Regions from separate parts of the Desemzia sp. FAM 23990 genome, predicted to be linked through region 2. Evidence: a T-box and tRNA genes for the amino acid it is inferred to sense, from the RefSeq annotation. Region 2 holds a T-box; the other holds one or more tRNA genes.
What was found. A T-box is a leader RNA that pairs with one kind of tRNA and senses whether it is charged. The one in region 2 lies ahead of argS (arginine--tRNA ligase), so its partner is inferred to be a tRNA-Arg.

Region 1 (7,376 bases), on a different contig from region 2:
AGAGGTGGAGTATTTTGCTCAACTGGCAGATATCCATGAAGATATCACTCAATTTCCAGAAGGATACGATACAAAAGTTGGAGAACGCGGAGTTTCTCTATCTGGTGGACAAAAGCAACGGATAGCTATCGCACGCGCTTTAGCTACAAAGGCTGAATTTTTGATTTTGGACGATGCTTTATCGGCAGTAGATGCACAAACCGAATCACAAATTTTAGCCAATTTACGTGCGATCCGAAAAAATGAATCGACTATTATTGCTACCCACCGAATCAGTTCTATTATGCACGCGGATGAAATCATTGTTTTGGATAAAGGACAAATCGTAGAACGCGGTAAACATGCCGAATTATTACAAAATGAGGGTTGGTACCGCAGAATGTATGAAGAACAACAACTGCAACAAAAAGTGGAAGAAGGAGGGGAATAAACTAGTGGAACAAAAGAAAAATTTTACGATACGAGAACAAATCCATATTTTAGCTGGTTTATTCTCATTTACAAAACCTTTTTGGCTGCCGTTCTTAGCTGCTATCATTGGAATGGTCATTGTTTCCAGTATAAATGCTTACTTGCCTGTAGTGATTCAACGCTACATTGATGAATACTTAGCTGTAGATCAAGTAGCTCTTGATGCGACTATTCGTATTACGCTATTTTACTTTAGTTTTGTAATAGTGAAAATGATTGTGGTATATGCAAAAGATTATTGTTTTAAGATAGCATCCGAGAAAACAGTTGCGAGTATGCGAAACCAAATTTATCATAAAGTGGTTCATTTAGGGATGCGTTATTTTGACCAAATTCCGAATGGTTCAGTAGTTTCGCGAGTCACCAATGATACAGAGACCATTAAAGAATTTTGGAATGTATTCTTGACTTTTTTAGACGGCTTTTTAAATGCCATAACCATTGGTGTAGCGATGTTTAGTCTAAATGCTCGTTTAGCATGGGTATTTATGGCCTTTGTACCGATCGTGATTGTATTGATTTATATTTACCAAAAATACAGTACATTGATCTATGGCCGAATGCGAGAAGCTTTGAGTCGATTGAACGCCAAATTGAGTGAATCCATTATGGGAATGACTATTATTCAGCATTTTAATCAAGAAGAACGAGTAAAAAATGAATTTGATGATGTAAATCAACAATATGTAGCCGCGAGAAACAATATGTTTAAAATGAATGCTTTGTTATTGATGCCGGCCATTAATTTGATTGAAGCTATTGCATTGTTTGTTGTATTGTGGATCTTTGGATTGCGTCATTTGCAAGGTATAGCAGTAGATATTGGGATTGTTTATGCATTTACGTCATATGCTAAATCGTTCTTCCATCCTATTGGAAATATGCTGGATAGTTTAAGTATTTTTCAAGATGGATTAGTTTCAGGAGCACGGGTAGTCAGTTTATTAGATCGTGATGATATGGCCCCCAGTGCAGAAGAGGACGCAACTGGCAGGGTTACCGAAGGGAAAATTGCTATTCAGGATCTATCCTTTTCTTATGACCAAGAAAAAGAAGTTCTCCAAGATATCTCAATTTCGGCAGAACCTGGTCAAACTATTGCTTTAGTCGGACAAACTGGTTCAGGAAAGAGTTCTATCATTAATGTGCTGATGCGTTTTTATGAATACGCTAAAGGTGATGTGCTGATAGATGGACAATCCATCCGGGATATTCCGATTGAAAAATTACGTGAACAAATGGGATTGGTTTTACAAGATAGTTTTATGTTTTATGGCGATATTGCTGACAATATCCGGCTGCATGGGAATTATTCTGATGAAGAGATCCGTCAAGCCGCTGAGTTTGTAAATGCAGACAGCTTTATTGAAGAACTCGATGGTGGTTACCACGCAAAAGTTATTGAAGGTGGAGCTACATTCTCAACAGGTGAAAAACAATTGATCAGTTTTGCCCGTACCATTTTGCGAAACCCTAAAATATTGATTTTAGATGAAGCTACCGCAAATATCGATACCGAAACAGAAAAGAAAATCCAAAAAGGGTTAGAAAATATGCGTCGCGGCCGTACAACCATTATTATTGCCCATCGCTTATCGACAATTCGAGATGCAGATAAAATCTATGTGTTACGACATGGAGAAATTATTGAAGAAGGAAATCATGAATCATTGATTGATCAACAAGGGGTTTATCATGATATGTACCAACTTCAAACTTTCCAAGAAAATAATTAGACTGTTTAATCTACTTTGAGTCGCTTTCTATTTATAGAGAGCGGCTTTTTCTCTATGGTACTCAGAGTTGAAATTAGAATTAAAGAAACTTGTTTGAGCGAAATATGAGCCTATTTGCAAATTTTGGCTTGTGTTTTAGGCTGATATTAGATAATATTAAGTAGTTGTCATCCTGTCTCCTTAGTGTAATGGATATCACGTAAGATTCCGGTTCTTGAGATGGGGGTTCGATTCCCTCAGGAGACATTAAAAAGAGCGTGGAGCAACGAGTCTAAAGAAGAGCGTGGAGCAACACGTCTAGAGAGTACGAATTAATCCGCTCTAATATACATTGATAAAGGGGTCAGGGTTTTATCCTGGCTCCTTTTACCTGTATAATCAAAAACAGATATAAAAAAAGTGAGAAATAAGACAAAAAGACAATAAAAAGTTTGACCTTTATTGACCAAAAGAGTAAAATAAGGGTAGAAACTCATTGAAACTGATTCTTTAGAATGAGTATGATACAATCATTAGGAAACAAATTAGAGGAGGAATACTTCATGAACTTAGTACCTACAGTTATTGAACAATCATCAAGAGGTGAACGCGCCTACGATATTTACTCACGTTTATTAAAAGACCGTATTATCATGTTAAGCGGACAAATTGATGACGATGTAGCTAATTCAGTTATTGCACAATTGCTCTTTTTAGATGCACAAGACCCAGAGAAAGATATCTATATTTACATCAACTCTCCTGGTGGTAGTGTGACAGCCGGCTTTGCTATTTATGACACGATGAACTTTATTAAATCTGATGTTCAAACGATTGCAATGGGAATGGCTGCTTCAATGGGAAGTTTCCTATTAACAGCTGGAGCAAAAGGCAAACGTTTTGCATTGCCGAATGCAGAAATTATGATTCACCAACCATTAGGCGGAGCACAAGGACAAGCAACTGAAATTGAAATTGCTGCTCGCCACATCTTAAAAACACGTGAACGTTTAAATAAAATTTTATCTGACAGAACTGGACAACCCATTGAAGTTATTGAACGTGATACAGATCGTGATAACTATATGTCTGCAGAAGATGCAAAAGCATATGGTCTGATCGATGAAGTAATGGAAAATAACGCAGAACTACCAGGTAAATAGATTAGTGAACAAAGGAGACCTTTTCCATTAAATTGGAGAGTGGTCTCCTTTTCCATTGTAAAAAGAATGTTTTTCATTTGCTCGGATTCCAAGTATACTATTAAGTATCACTAATAGGAGGTAATATGATGGATATTAGCAAGATCAAAGCAGATAAAGTCAATACAACTTATGGATTTAAAATTGGTAAAGAAAGTGCACCAGTTAAAGTGATCGAATTTATTAATTTGCGTTGCCCGTACTGCAAAAAATGGTATGTTGATTCTAAAGATGTATTGACTGACTATGTGCACGAAGGAAAAGTCCAACGCATCATTAAATTATTTGATAAAGAAAAACCCAGTTTGAAAAAAGGGAATGTCGTTCATCATTATCTGGACTACAAAAATCCGGAAGATGCATTGATTGAAATAGATTACTTTCTTGCTCATCAAGATGAATGGGGAAATCTAGCCGATTTAGATCAAGTGGCAGAATATGTGGTTGAAAAACGCGGATTGACTCACCAACCTAATGAAATTGAAATCAATGGCATCATTCAGGAAGCTGACGATGCTAATGTAGTATTTGTTCCATCCGTATTCATTGGAGACCATGTCTTCGATGAGCATATCACTCCTGTGGAATTAAAAGAGTTGATTGATTTAGAATACGCCAAAAAGAACTCTTGAAACTCAGCCGTAAATAAGTAACACATTTGTCAAAAAGGACTGAGAAACGGTTCTTTTTACACTCCTGGACATAAAGAATGAAGTGGTAAAAACCGCTTCTTTATGTCTAAGGTTTGTCAAAAGGACTACCCATATCGAATTAACTCAGTAATGAGAGATTCTTGAATTAATAGGTTGCATGTTGTCCCAAGAATTGGTAGAATACAACTGTAAGAGATAAAACAGACGGGGGAAGTTCTGTAAAATGTAGAATGAAGAGCATGATTTAAAATCAAATGTCTTTATGCATTTTAATCTCTTTGTTTTTTTTGATATAGAGGGTCGCTAAACGGCTGACGTGGACGAAAAACGACCCACTTAGAAAGAGGTGGCTCATGGAAGAGGTTTTGTCTGTTATAGAAAAAGTAGCTCCTGACGTAATAGACACTCTAAAAGAGAGACACCGAATTTTGAGGAATATCTATTTGTTAGGACCAATCGGAAGACGAGTGCTCGCTGACAAAATAAGTATATCTGAAAGAAGTTTACGTACGGAAGTGGAAGTGTTGAAAAAACAACGTCTTTTACTTTCTACAAAATCAGGAATGTTGCTTACTCCTTATGGAGAAGAAACGTATCGATCACTAGATCACTTAATGGGACAAAAATTAGGCATGCGCGATAAGGAAAAAAATCTAGCGATTTACTTCCAAATTGAGCAATGCGTTATTGTGTCAGGTGACCTTGACAGTCAGTCAAAGGTTATTGCTGATTTGAGTAGAGCGACTTTTGAAACATTGGATTTTCTATTACCAGAAGGCAAAAATATTATTGCCGTGATGGGTGGAACAACAATGGCGGCAGTAGCCAACCGCATTGATGAAAGTCTTTCTAAAAATCGAGAATTGTTTTTTGTGCCTGCGAGAGGCGGGCTGGGAGAGTCTGTAGATATACAAGCAAACTCAATCAGTGCAAGACTTGCTGAAGTCACAGGAGGCAAAAATCAAGCTCTGTATGTACCAGAACAAGTCGGCAAAGAAACGTATGAGTTTTTATTGCAAGAACCCAGCGTGAAGAAGACGTTAGATTTGATAAAACTGGCAAATTGTGTAATCTATAGTATAGGAGACGCAGGACATATGGCAAAGCGACGAGGACTTGATGATGAGACACTCGCGCTTCTTAAAGAAAAAGCAGCAGTTGCTGAATCTTTCGGAGAATTTTACAATGCTGAAGGTGAAGTGGTGTATAAAATCCCACGCATCGGTATGCAATCCAGCAAGTTAACGACCGTACCTAGTGCGATTATTGTGGCGGCTGGAGAATCGAAAGCTGAAGCGATCAAAGCTTATATGAAAAACGCACCCTCGCAAACTTGGCTAATCACTGATGAAGGTGCTGCAAACCAGATTTTAAAAGGGATTACCCTTTAAAATAAATAAATTTTCGATTTTCTAAAGGAGGAAATCTTGTTATGTCAGTAAAAGTAGGTATTAATGGTTTCGGACGTATTGGTCGTCTAGCATTCCGTCGTATTCAAGAATTAGAAGGTATTGAAGTAGTTGCGGTAAACGACTTAACAGATCCAAAAATGTTAGCTCACTTATTAAAATATGATACAACTCAAGGACGTTTCAATGGAGACGTTGAAGTTAAAGATGGCGCATTTACAGTAAATGGTAAAGACGTTAAAGTATTAAGCAACCGTAACCCAGAAGAACTTCCATGGGGCGAACTTGGAGTAGAAATCGTATTAGAATGTACTGGTTTCTTCACTACTCAAGAAAAAGCTGAATTACACATCAAAGCAGGAGCTAAAAAAGTTGTTATCTCTGCACCAGCAACTGGTGACATGAAAACAATCGTTTACAATGTAAACCACGAAACTCTTGACGGTTCTGAAACAGTTATTTCAGGTGCTTCTTGTACTACTAACTGTTTAGCTCCTATGGCTCAAGTACTAAATGACAAATTTGGTATTGAATTAGGATTAATGACAACTATCCACGCTTACACAGGTGACCAAAATACATTAGATGCTCCACATCCAAAAGGCGACTTCCGTCGTGCTCGTGCTGCAGCAGCTAACATTATCCCTAATACAACTGGTGCTGCTAAAGCAATTGGTGAAGTATTACCAGAATTAAAAGGTAAATTAGATGGAGCTGCACAACGTGTTCCAGTTGCAGCAGGTTCATTAACTGAATTACAAACTGTATTGAAAAAATCAGTTACTGCTGAAGAAGTAGACGCAGCAATGAAAGCAGCAGCTAACGAATCTTACGGATATACTGAAGATGCAATTGTTTCTTCTGATATCTTAGGAATGTCATTTGGTTCATTATACGATGCAACTCAAACGAAAGTTATCACTGTTGGTGACAAACAAATCGTTAAAACTGTTGCTTGGTATGACAATGAAATGTCATACACTTCACAATTGATTCGTACTTTAGAATACTTTGCAAAACTGTAATTTAACGAATAGCAATTTCTTGTTAGGAGTATAAATTTACAATGATAAGCGGGGAAGCGACGCGCTTCTCCGCTTTTTTAATTGTTAAAGCATTTAGTAAGGGATACTAAGGAGGATTTTAACATGGCAAAAAAAGCTGTTACAGATTTAGATTTAAAAGATAAAGTCGTTTTAGAACGTGCTGATTTTAACGTTCCTATGAAAGATGGTAAAATCACGAATGACAACCGTATCCAAGCTGCTCTTCCAACAATCAACTACATTTTGGAACAAGGCGGAAAATTGGTTCTTTTCTCTCATTTAGGAAAAATCAAAACTGAAGAAGACAAAGCAGACAAAACTTTAAAACCTGTTGCAGAACGATTGAGTGAACTTCTTGGGAAAGAAGTGAAATTCGTTCCTGAAACACGTGGAAAAGAATTAGAAGATGCCATTGCTGCACTAAAATCAGGCGAAGTTTTGATGTTTGAAAACACTCGTTTTGAAGATTTAGACGGTAAAAAAGAAAGCAAAAACGATCCTGAACTTGGAAAATATTGGGCAAGCTTAGGCGATGTATTCGTAAACGATGCATTCGGAACAGCTCACCGCGCTCATGCTTCTAACGTAGGAATCGCAACTCACTTAGAAACAGCAGCTGGTTATTTGATGGACAACGAAATCAAATTTATCGGTGGCGCTGTAGACGCACCAAAACGTCCATTCGTAGCTATCTTAGGTGGAGCGAAAGTAAGCGATAAAATCGGTGTTATCGAAAACTTATTAGATAAAGCGGATAAAGTCTTGATTGGTGGAGGTATGGCTTATACTTTCTACGCAGCACAAGGAATTGAAATTGGTAAATCATTAGTCGAAGAAGACAAAATTGAATTGGCCAAAGAATTACTTGCAAAAGCTGGCG
Region 2 (7,376 bases):
GCAGTCGGGGAACTGATCAACTTGGTGCAGCAAGGTAGTGCTTCTATGAAACGAGTGGCAGAAGTATTGGGATCCAGTGATGATATGGAGCAAGAGGGATACAAAGCTGTACTGGATAGTCAAGATATCGAATATTCAGGAGTCACCTTTAAATATCCCTCTTCTGAGTCTGCCAATTTGGCGAATGTCAAAACTAAAATCGCTCAAGGAAATACTCTGGGGATTGTAGGAAAAACCGGGAGCGGGAAAACGACTTTTATCCGTCAATTACTGCTCCAATATCCTGCTGGAAATGGAGCGGTCACTGTTGGATCTGAGTCCATTCAAGAGTTGAAAAGCGACGTGTTGAAACCAATGATCGGTTATGTCCCGCAGGATTATACGCTGTTTTCTCGTTCAATAAGAGAAAATATTCAGTTCGGCAAGCCAGGAGCAACGGATGACGAGATCATGGATGCAGTTCGTTTGGCCAATTTTGAAGAAGATCTAGCTAGAATGCCTGAAGGGTTGGATACATTGATTGGAGAAAGAGGCGTTGCCATCTCAGGTGGGCAAAAACAACGTGTTTCCATTGCGCGTGCGTTGATTAAAAATCCAGAGTACTTGATTTTAGATGACTCGTTATCTGCAGTAGATGCGAAAACAGAACAAAAAATCATTGATAATATTCAACACGTTCGTAAAGGGAAAACGACCTTGATCACCACTCATCGTCTATCAGCGATTCATCATGCAGACTGGATCATTGTGCTGGAAGATGGGAAAATTATTGAAGAAGGTACACATGCTGATTTGATTGCCAAAGAAGGATGGTACCAAACGCAATACCAAAGACAACAATTAAAAGAGGAGGACACTAAATGAAAAATACAATTAAAGAATTAGTGGTTTATTCCTTCCAGAAAAAACTCCATTTTTCTATTGGGATCTTATTAATGATTGTTGCTGTAGGAGCTGATTTAGCAGGTCCCTTGATTATTCAACGAATCATTGATGATGTAATTGCTCCTTCGAATCAGACGCTGCTAGCTGTCGATTTATTGATCCGTTATTTAGCCGTATTCTTAGGACTGGCGCTTGTAACAGCGATAACCCGGTACTTTAGTTTCTTACTGCTGACTATCGGAGCAAATGAAATCGTTAAAAATATGCGGAATGATTTATTTGCCCATGTACAAAAACTGCCGATCCGTTATTTTGACAATTTGCCTGCTGGAAAAGTGGTTTCTCGTATCACAAATGATACGGAGCAATTACGGATATTTTACGTCGTTGTGGTTGGACAAGTGTTGACCAACTTGATTTATCTAGTAGGGATCTATATTGCCTTGATGCAAATTAGCATTACTTTTGGATTGATTACGCTGTTATTGGTTCCTTTCTTTGTATTGTGGGCAGTTGTGTACCAAAAGTTTGCTGTACCGTTTACTACAAAAATCCGGTCATTGGTTAGTGAGATCAATGGGACCTTAAATGAATCCATTCAAGGGATGTCGATCATTCAAGCTTATCAGCAAGAAGACAAAATGGAAAAAGAATTTACGGATGTAAATGAAGAGTGGTATAAATACAGTTTGAAATTTACGTTATTGGATTCTATGGGCTCGTTTAGTTTTGTGGAAGTGATTAAAAATATTACCTTGCTCTTGTTGGTAGTGTATTTTGGAAACGCCTATTTTAGTTCGGCACTAGGGATAACAGTTGGAGTATTGTATGTTTATGTAGATTACACGACTCGTTTATTTAATCCCATTCAAGGTATTGTGACCCAATACGCTTACTTGCAGACTGCGATGGCTTCGGCGAAACGAGTTTTTGAAATGAAATTAGTCAAAACAGAAGAAGACCAGACAGGCGAATTAGACTTTAAAGAAGGGGAAGTTGTCTTTGATCAAGTTTCATTTGCTTATAAGGATGAAGAATACGTATTGAAAGATATCGATTTTACAGCTAGAAAAGGTCAAACGGTCGCTTTAGTAGGCCATACAGGTTCAGGAAAAAGCTCGATCATGAATTTGTTATTCCGTTTTTATGACCCGACTAAGGGGACGATCACAATAGATGGTACGCCGACCACATCCGTCTCTAGAAAAAGTTTGCGCAGACATATGGGGATCGTGCTGCAGGACCCTTATTTGTTTAAGGGAACGATCGCTTCAAACATTACGTTGGGAGAAACTTCGATCAGTCGTGAAGCGGTGATCAAAGCAATCGAAGAAGTTGGCGGAGACACCTTGCTGCATAATATGCCAAAGGGAATTGATGAACCCGTAGTGGATAAGGGCAGTACGCTTTCGTCTGGTCAACGCCAATTAATCTCATTTGCGAGAGCGCTGGCCTTTGATCCTGAAATATTGATTTTAGATGAAGCAACTTCAAGTATCGATACTGAAACGGAGGAAATGATTCAACATGCGATGGAGGTGTTGAAAAAGGGAAGAACAACATTCATTATTGCCCATCGCTTGTCGACGATCCAACATGCTGATCAAATTCTAGTGCTGAATCAAGGTCAAATTGTAGAACAGGGAGATCATGAGTCATTGATTCAAAAACAAGGAATCTATGCAGAAATGTATCGTTCACAAAAAGAAAAAAGTCAATAAAACAGAGCAACACCCTTACTTTACAAAAGTAAGGGTGTTGCTCTATAATAAGAGAATCATATGATGTAGGTGAATAAATGAAAAAAATTGTTATTTTATTGATTAGAGGATACCAAAAAGGGATTTCTCCTCTTTTTCCACCCAGTTGCCGCTACCATCCAACTTGTTCGCAATATTCGATCGATGCGGTTCGCAAACATGGAGCGATCAAGGGATCAATTATGGGCTTCTTTAGAATTTTACGCTGTAATCCATTTGTCAGAGGAGGGTATGATCCAGTCCCGGAACATTTTTCCATTAGACGCAATAAAAAAAACGAGGTTGAGTAAAAGTTTGCCTTCTACTCAACCTCGTTTTTTTTGCTGTTACATTTGGTCAGGAGAATGTACTCCTAATATTCTTAAATCTTCTTTCAATAAGATAGCGACTGCTTGAACCAAAGCTAAACGGGCTGGTTTTTCAGCATCTTCAGTCAATACACGACTGTTGGCGTAGTATTTGTTGAAGGCTTGTGCCAAATGGATCGCGTGTTTAGCGATTACAGATGGTTCCAACTTACCAAAAGCACGTTGAAGTGTCTCAGGATATTCTTGGATCAGTTTGATCACTTCCCAACTGTAAGCATCATCTAAAGCGTAGAAATCAGCAGCAGAAACTTCATCAACGCCTGCTTTACGCAAGATACTTAAAGCTCTAGCTCTAGAGTATTGAACATAAGGGCCTGTTTCTCCTTCAAATTGAACGATTTCATCGATCGTAAAGTCAAAGTTGTTTAAACGATCATTTTTCAAATCGTGGAAGACAACAGCGCCGATACCTACTTGGCGGGCAACTTCTTCTTTATTCGGTAAATCAGGATTTTTCGCTTCGATTTGTTTTAGGGCCACGGCAACGGCTTCATCCAATACTTCTTCTAGAAGAACGATTTTTCCTTTACGTGTAGACAATTTTTTACCATCTTTTGTGATCAGACCAAATGGAACATGGTGCATATCATTAGCCCAGTCATAACCCATTTCAGTCAGAACAGCTTTTAATTGTTTGAAATGATTGCTTTGTTCATTTCCAACTGCATATAGAGATAAAGCAAAATCATACGTACGTTTACGATAAATAGCAGCAGCTAAATCACGGGTGATATACAGTGTTGCACCATCTGATTTTTTGATCAATGCTGGGTTTAAATTGTATTTTTCTAAATCCACAATTGTAGCTCCGTTGTCTACGGTCAAAATATTTTTTTCTTCTAATAAATCGACAACTTCTTGCATTTTGTCATTGTAGAAAGCTTCTCCATTGAAAGAATCAAACGTGATTTCTAGTTTATCATAAATGCGATTGAATTCTTTTAAAGATTCTTCTTTGAACCATTTCCATAATTCAGTAGCTTCTTCGTCACCATCTTCTAATTTTTTGAACCATTCACGGCCATCGTCTTCTAATTCAGGTTTTTCTTCTGCTTCTTCATGGAATTGAACATACAGTTTCAATAACTCTTGAATCGGATTTTCTCTAACCGCTTCCTCAGTACCCCATAATTTATAAGCAGTGATCAATTTTCCAAATTGAGTACCCCAGTCTCCTAAGTGATTGATTTTGATAGGTTGGTAGCCCATTTTTTCAACAATATGTGCTAAAGCATTTCCGATTACAGTAGAACGCAAGTGTCCTAAAGAAATAGGTTTAGCAATATTAGGAGAAGACATATCGATCGGAACATTTTCTCCATGTCCGATATTGATATCACCGTATGCATTTTTTTGTTCTAAGATTTCTTGTAAGACGTGGGCACTAACGGTTTTTTTATTTAAGAAAAAGTTCAAATAAGGTCCGACAACTTCAACTTTTTCAACAATGGGGGAAGATACTTTTTCTCCTAAATCGGCAGCAATTTGTTGTGGTGCTTTACGGTAAGCTTTTGCTAGTGAGAAAGCTGGGAAAGCTACATCCCCATGTTCAACGGATTTTGGCTTTTCCAATAAGTTAAGAATGTCTTCAACAGACAATGTTTCTGAAACTTGTTCATGCAAGGCTTGAGCCACTTGTAATTTGTAATTCATTGTCATAACTCCTCTAGTTAATTTGTTTTTTAAATTTTGTCTTTGTATTTATGAATGTATTATGCTCAGTAGAAAAGACCCAATCATCTGGAGAACAGTTTTTTTGCATAAAAAAATAGCCCTTTTTTAGTTTTCATGACATCAAACTAAAAAAGAGACGAGAATTCCCCGCGGTACCACTCTTATTGCAACGTCAAATTGACGCAACCACTTGATTCACTGTAACGGCCGAATAAGCCGGATGGAACTAGTGATACTGATCCTTGTTCTCATCTCTCCGAAGTGCGCTTCCTGCAAGTTTTTATTACTGGCTCTCACCAACCCAGCTCGCTTCAAAACATCCTCAAGCAGTACTCTCTTCATCTACGATTGTTCATTCAATTTTGTATAGCCTATTATAACAAAACAACAGGCGAGATGCCAATGTTTTTCAATAAAAAGAATGTTTATTCATTATTATTGTAAAAATAATTAAATTATTAACCGCTTTCTACCTTTTTTTGATATACTGGGAGACAAAGAAACGAATTACATATGGAGGTTTGGCTATGAAAAAAACGAATCGTCAATTAGCAATCAAACAGATTATCACCAATCACGATATTGCTACCCAAGATGAATTGCTCCATTATTTAAAAGAGGAGGGAGTAGAAGCAACCCAAGCGACTATCTCTAGAGATATTAAAGAAATGAATTTAATCAAAACTTCGACTCCTCAAGGTGGTATGAAATATACTTTATACCAAACGAATAATTTGTCTGTAGAAGAGCGTCTGCAATCAACATTGGGCAATGTCGTGGTAAAACTAGAACGTGTACAATTCATCACGATTATTGTGACTATACCTGGAAATGCTCACGTCGCTGCGGCATTGATTGATGCGATCGAATTTCCTGAGATAGTGGCTTCTGTAGGTGGTAACGATACTTGTCTATTGATTTCAAAAGACGAAGAAAATGCGATAAAAATGTATGAATATTTGAATCAATTTATTAAACTGTAAAATTAAAAATAGGATATGTTTAGAAGTCTCATTTTAAAAGAAAAGAGGAATTAAATTGGCTAGTGAATCAGCAAATGAATTACTAAAATTGCAAAATGGCTCTGATATACGTGGAATAGCGGTCAAAACACCGGAACACGACATTACGTTGCATGATCAAACAATCGAATCCATAGCTTTTGGTTTTGCTTGTTGGTTAAAAGAGAAAAAGCAATTGATAATGGATAATTTAGAGAAACCTGTAAAAGTTGCTATCGGACAAGACAGCCGCTTATCTGGAAACCGAATCAAAGAAGTGCTGATCGAAGCCTTGAATAATGCAGGTATCGACGTGGTAGATGTTGGATTATCAACGACACCGGCACTTTTTATGGCCACTCAATATGAGTATTATGCCTGTGATGCTTCCATTATGATCACTGCCAGTCATTTGCCGTTTGAATACAACGGCTTGAAATTTTTTACAGCTGATGGAGGAGCAGAGCACGAAGACATTACTTTTATGTTGGAAAACGCGAATTGGGATGCTGTGACTTGGGAGAATAATCAAGGCATCATTGAACGTAAAAATTTGTTGGAAGATTATGCAGCTGATTTACGTCAAAAAATTCAAGCTGGCATCACGACAGCTCGTAATCCTGAACTTCCTTTAGAGGGAAAACACATTGTTGTGGATGCTGGAAACGGAGCTGGAGGTTTTTTTGCCACAGAAGTATTGGAAAAGCTGGGAGCGGATATTTCAGGAAGTCAATTCTTGGAACCAGATGGCAATTTTCCCAATCATGTTCCAAACCCCGATAACAAACAAGCGATGGCAAGCATTAAACAAGCCGTGCTGGACAGTGATGCCGATATGGGAGTTATTTTCGATACGGATGTAGATCGATCAGCTTTAGTAGATCGCCACGGACAAACGGTGAATCGGAACAATCTGATTGCGGTAATTTCAGCAATCGTGATCCAAGAGAATCCGGGAACGACTATCGTGACAAGTTCAGCGACTTCTGAACACTTGAAAGACTTTATTGAACAGCTTGGAGGACACCAAAATCGGCACCTAACGGGTTACCGCAACGTCATCAATCAAGCCATCAAATTAAATCAAGAAGGTGTGCACACATCAGTTGCGATCGAAACGAGTGGTCATGCAGCACTGAAAGAAAATTATTTCCTGGATGATGGAGCTTACTTGATTGCTAAGATCTTGATTGCGGATGCTGAATTATCTGCAGAAGGCAAGGAGTTCTCGAGTTTATTTGAATCATTAAAACAACCTGTTGAAACAGATGAAGTTCGTTTTAAAATCACTACAGATACAGTCCAACAAACTGGCGAGGAAGTTATTGAAGCATTTAAAAACTTTATAACTGATCAGCCGGATATGGAGATTGAAAACAACAACTTAGAGGGTGTACGTGTCAATACATCTGGTGCATATGGAACAGGCTGGTTTTTATTACGCTTAAGTCTGCATGAACCGTTGCTGGTTTTATATTTTGAAAGTGATCAAGCAGATTCGATTGCTCAATTGCGAGAAAATGTTAAACTGTTCTTTAGTCAACAAGAAGGACTAGATTCTTCTAAGTTATAAAGAAAAAAGGTAGAAAAGGGAGTGTTAATGTGGTTCAACCATTAGCTGAAAGTATTACATTATACAACGGAGTCGAAATTCCTAAATTAGGTTTAGGCGTATTTTTGATGAAGGA

Region 1: it has a tRNA-Arg gene. The T-box ahead of argS (arginine--tRNA ligase) is inferred to sense a tRNA for this amino acid. The anticodon was not compared.

What each region holds. Positions count from the first base shown of each region.
Region 1 is NZ_JBGQQW010000006.1:100,184-107,559, reverse strand. Features, by position in the region: gene ACEN4I_RS03915 (ABC transporter ATP-binding protein) at 1-430, shown strand, start outside; gene ACEN4I_RS03910 (ABC transporter ATP-binding protein) at 435-2,207, shown strand; tRNA gene ACEN4I_RS03905 (tRNA-Arg) at 2,382-2,453, shown strand; gene clpP (ATP-dependent Clp endopeptidase proteolytic subunit ClpP) at 2,750-3,349, shown strand; gene ACEN4I_RS03895 (DsbA family protein) at 3,478-4,020, shown strand; gene ACEN4I_RS03890 (sugar-binding transcriptional regulator) at 4,395-5,432, shown strand; gene gap (type I glyceraldehyde-3-phosphate dehydrogenase) at 5,474-6,475, shown strand; gene ACEN4I_RS03880 (phosphoglycerate kinase) at 6,599-7,376, shown strand, end outside.
Region 2 is NZ_JBGQQW010000001.1:126,906-134,281, reverse strand. Features, by position in the region: gene ACEN4I_RS00595 (ABC transporter ATP-binding protein) at 1-864, shown strand, start outside; gene ACEN4I_RS00590 (ABC transporter ATP-binding protein) at 861-2,606, shown strand; gene yidD (membrane protein insertion efficiency factor YidD) at 2,684-2,935, shown strand; gene argS (arginine--tRNA ligase) at 2,972-4,666, opposite strand; T-box leader at 4,817-5,041, opposite strand; gene ACEN4I_RS00575 (arginine repressor) at 5,215-5,670, shown strand; gene ACEN4I_RS00570 (phosphomannomutase/phosphoglucomutase) at 5,726-7,261, shown strand; gene ACEN4I_RS00565 (aldo/keto reductase) at 7,291-7,376, shown strand, end outside.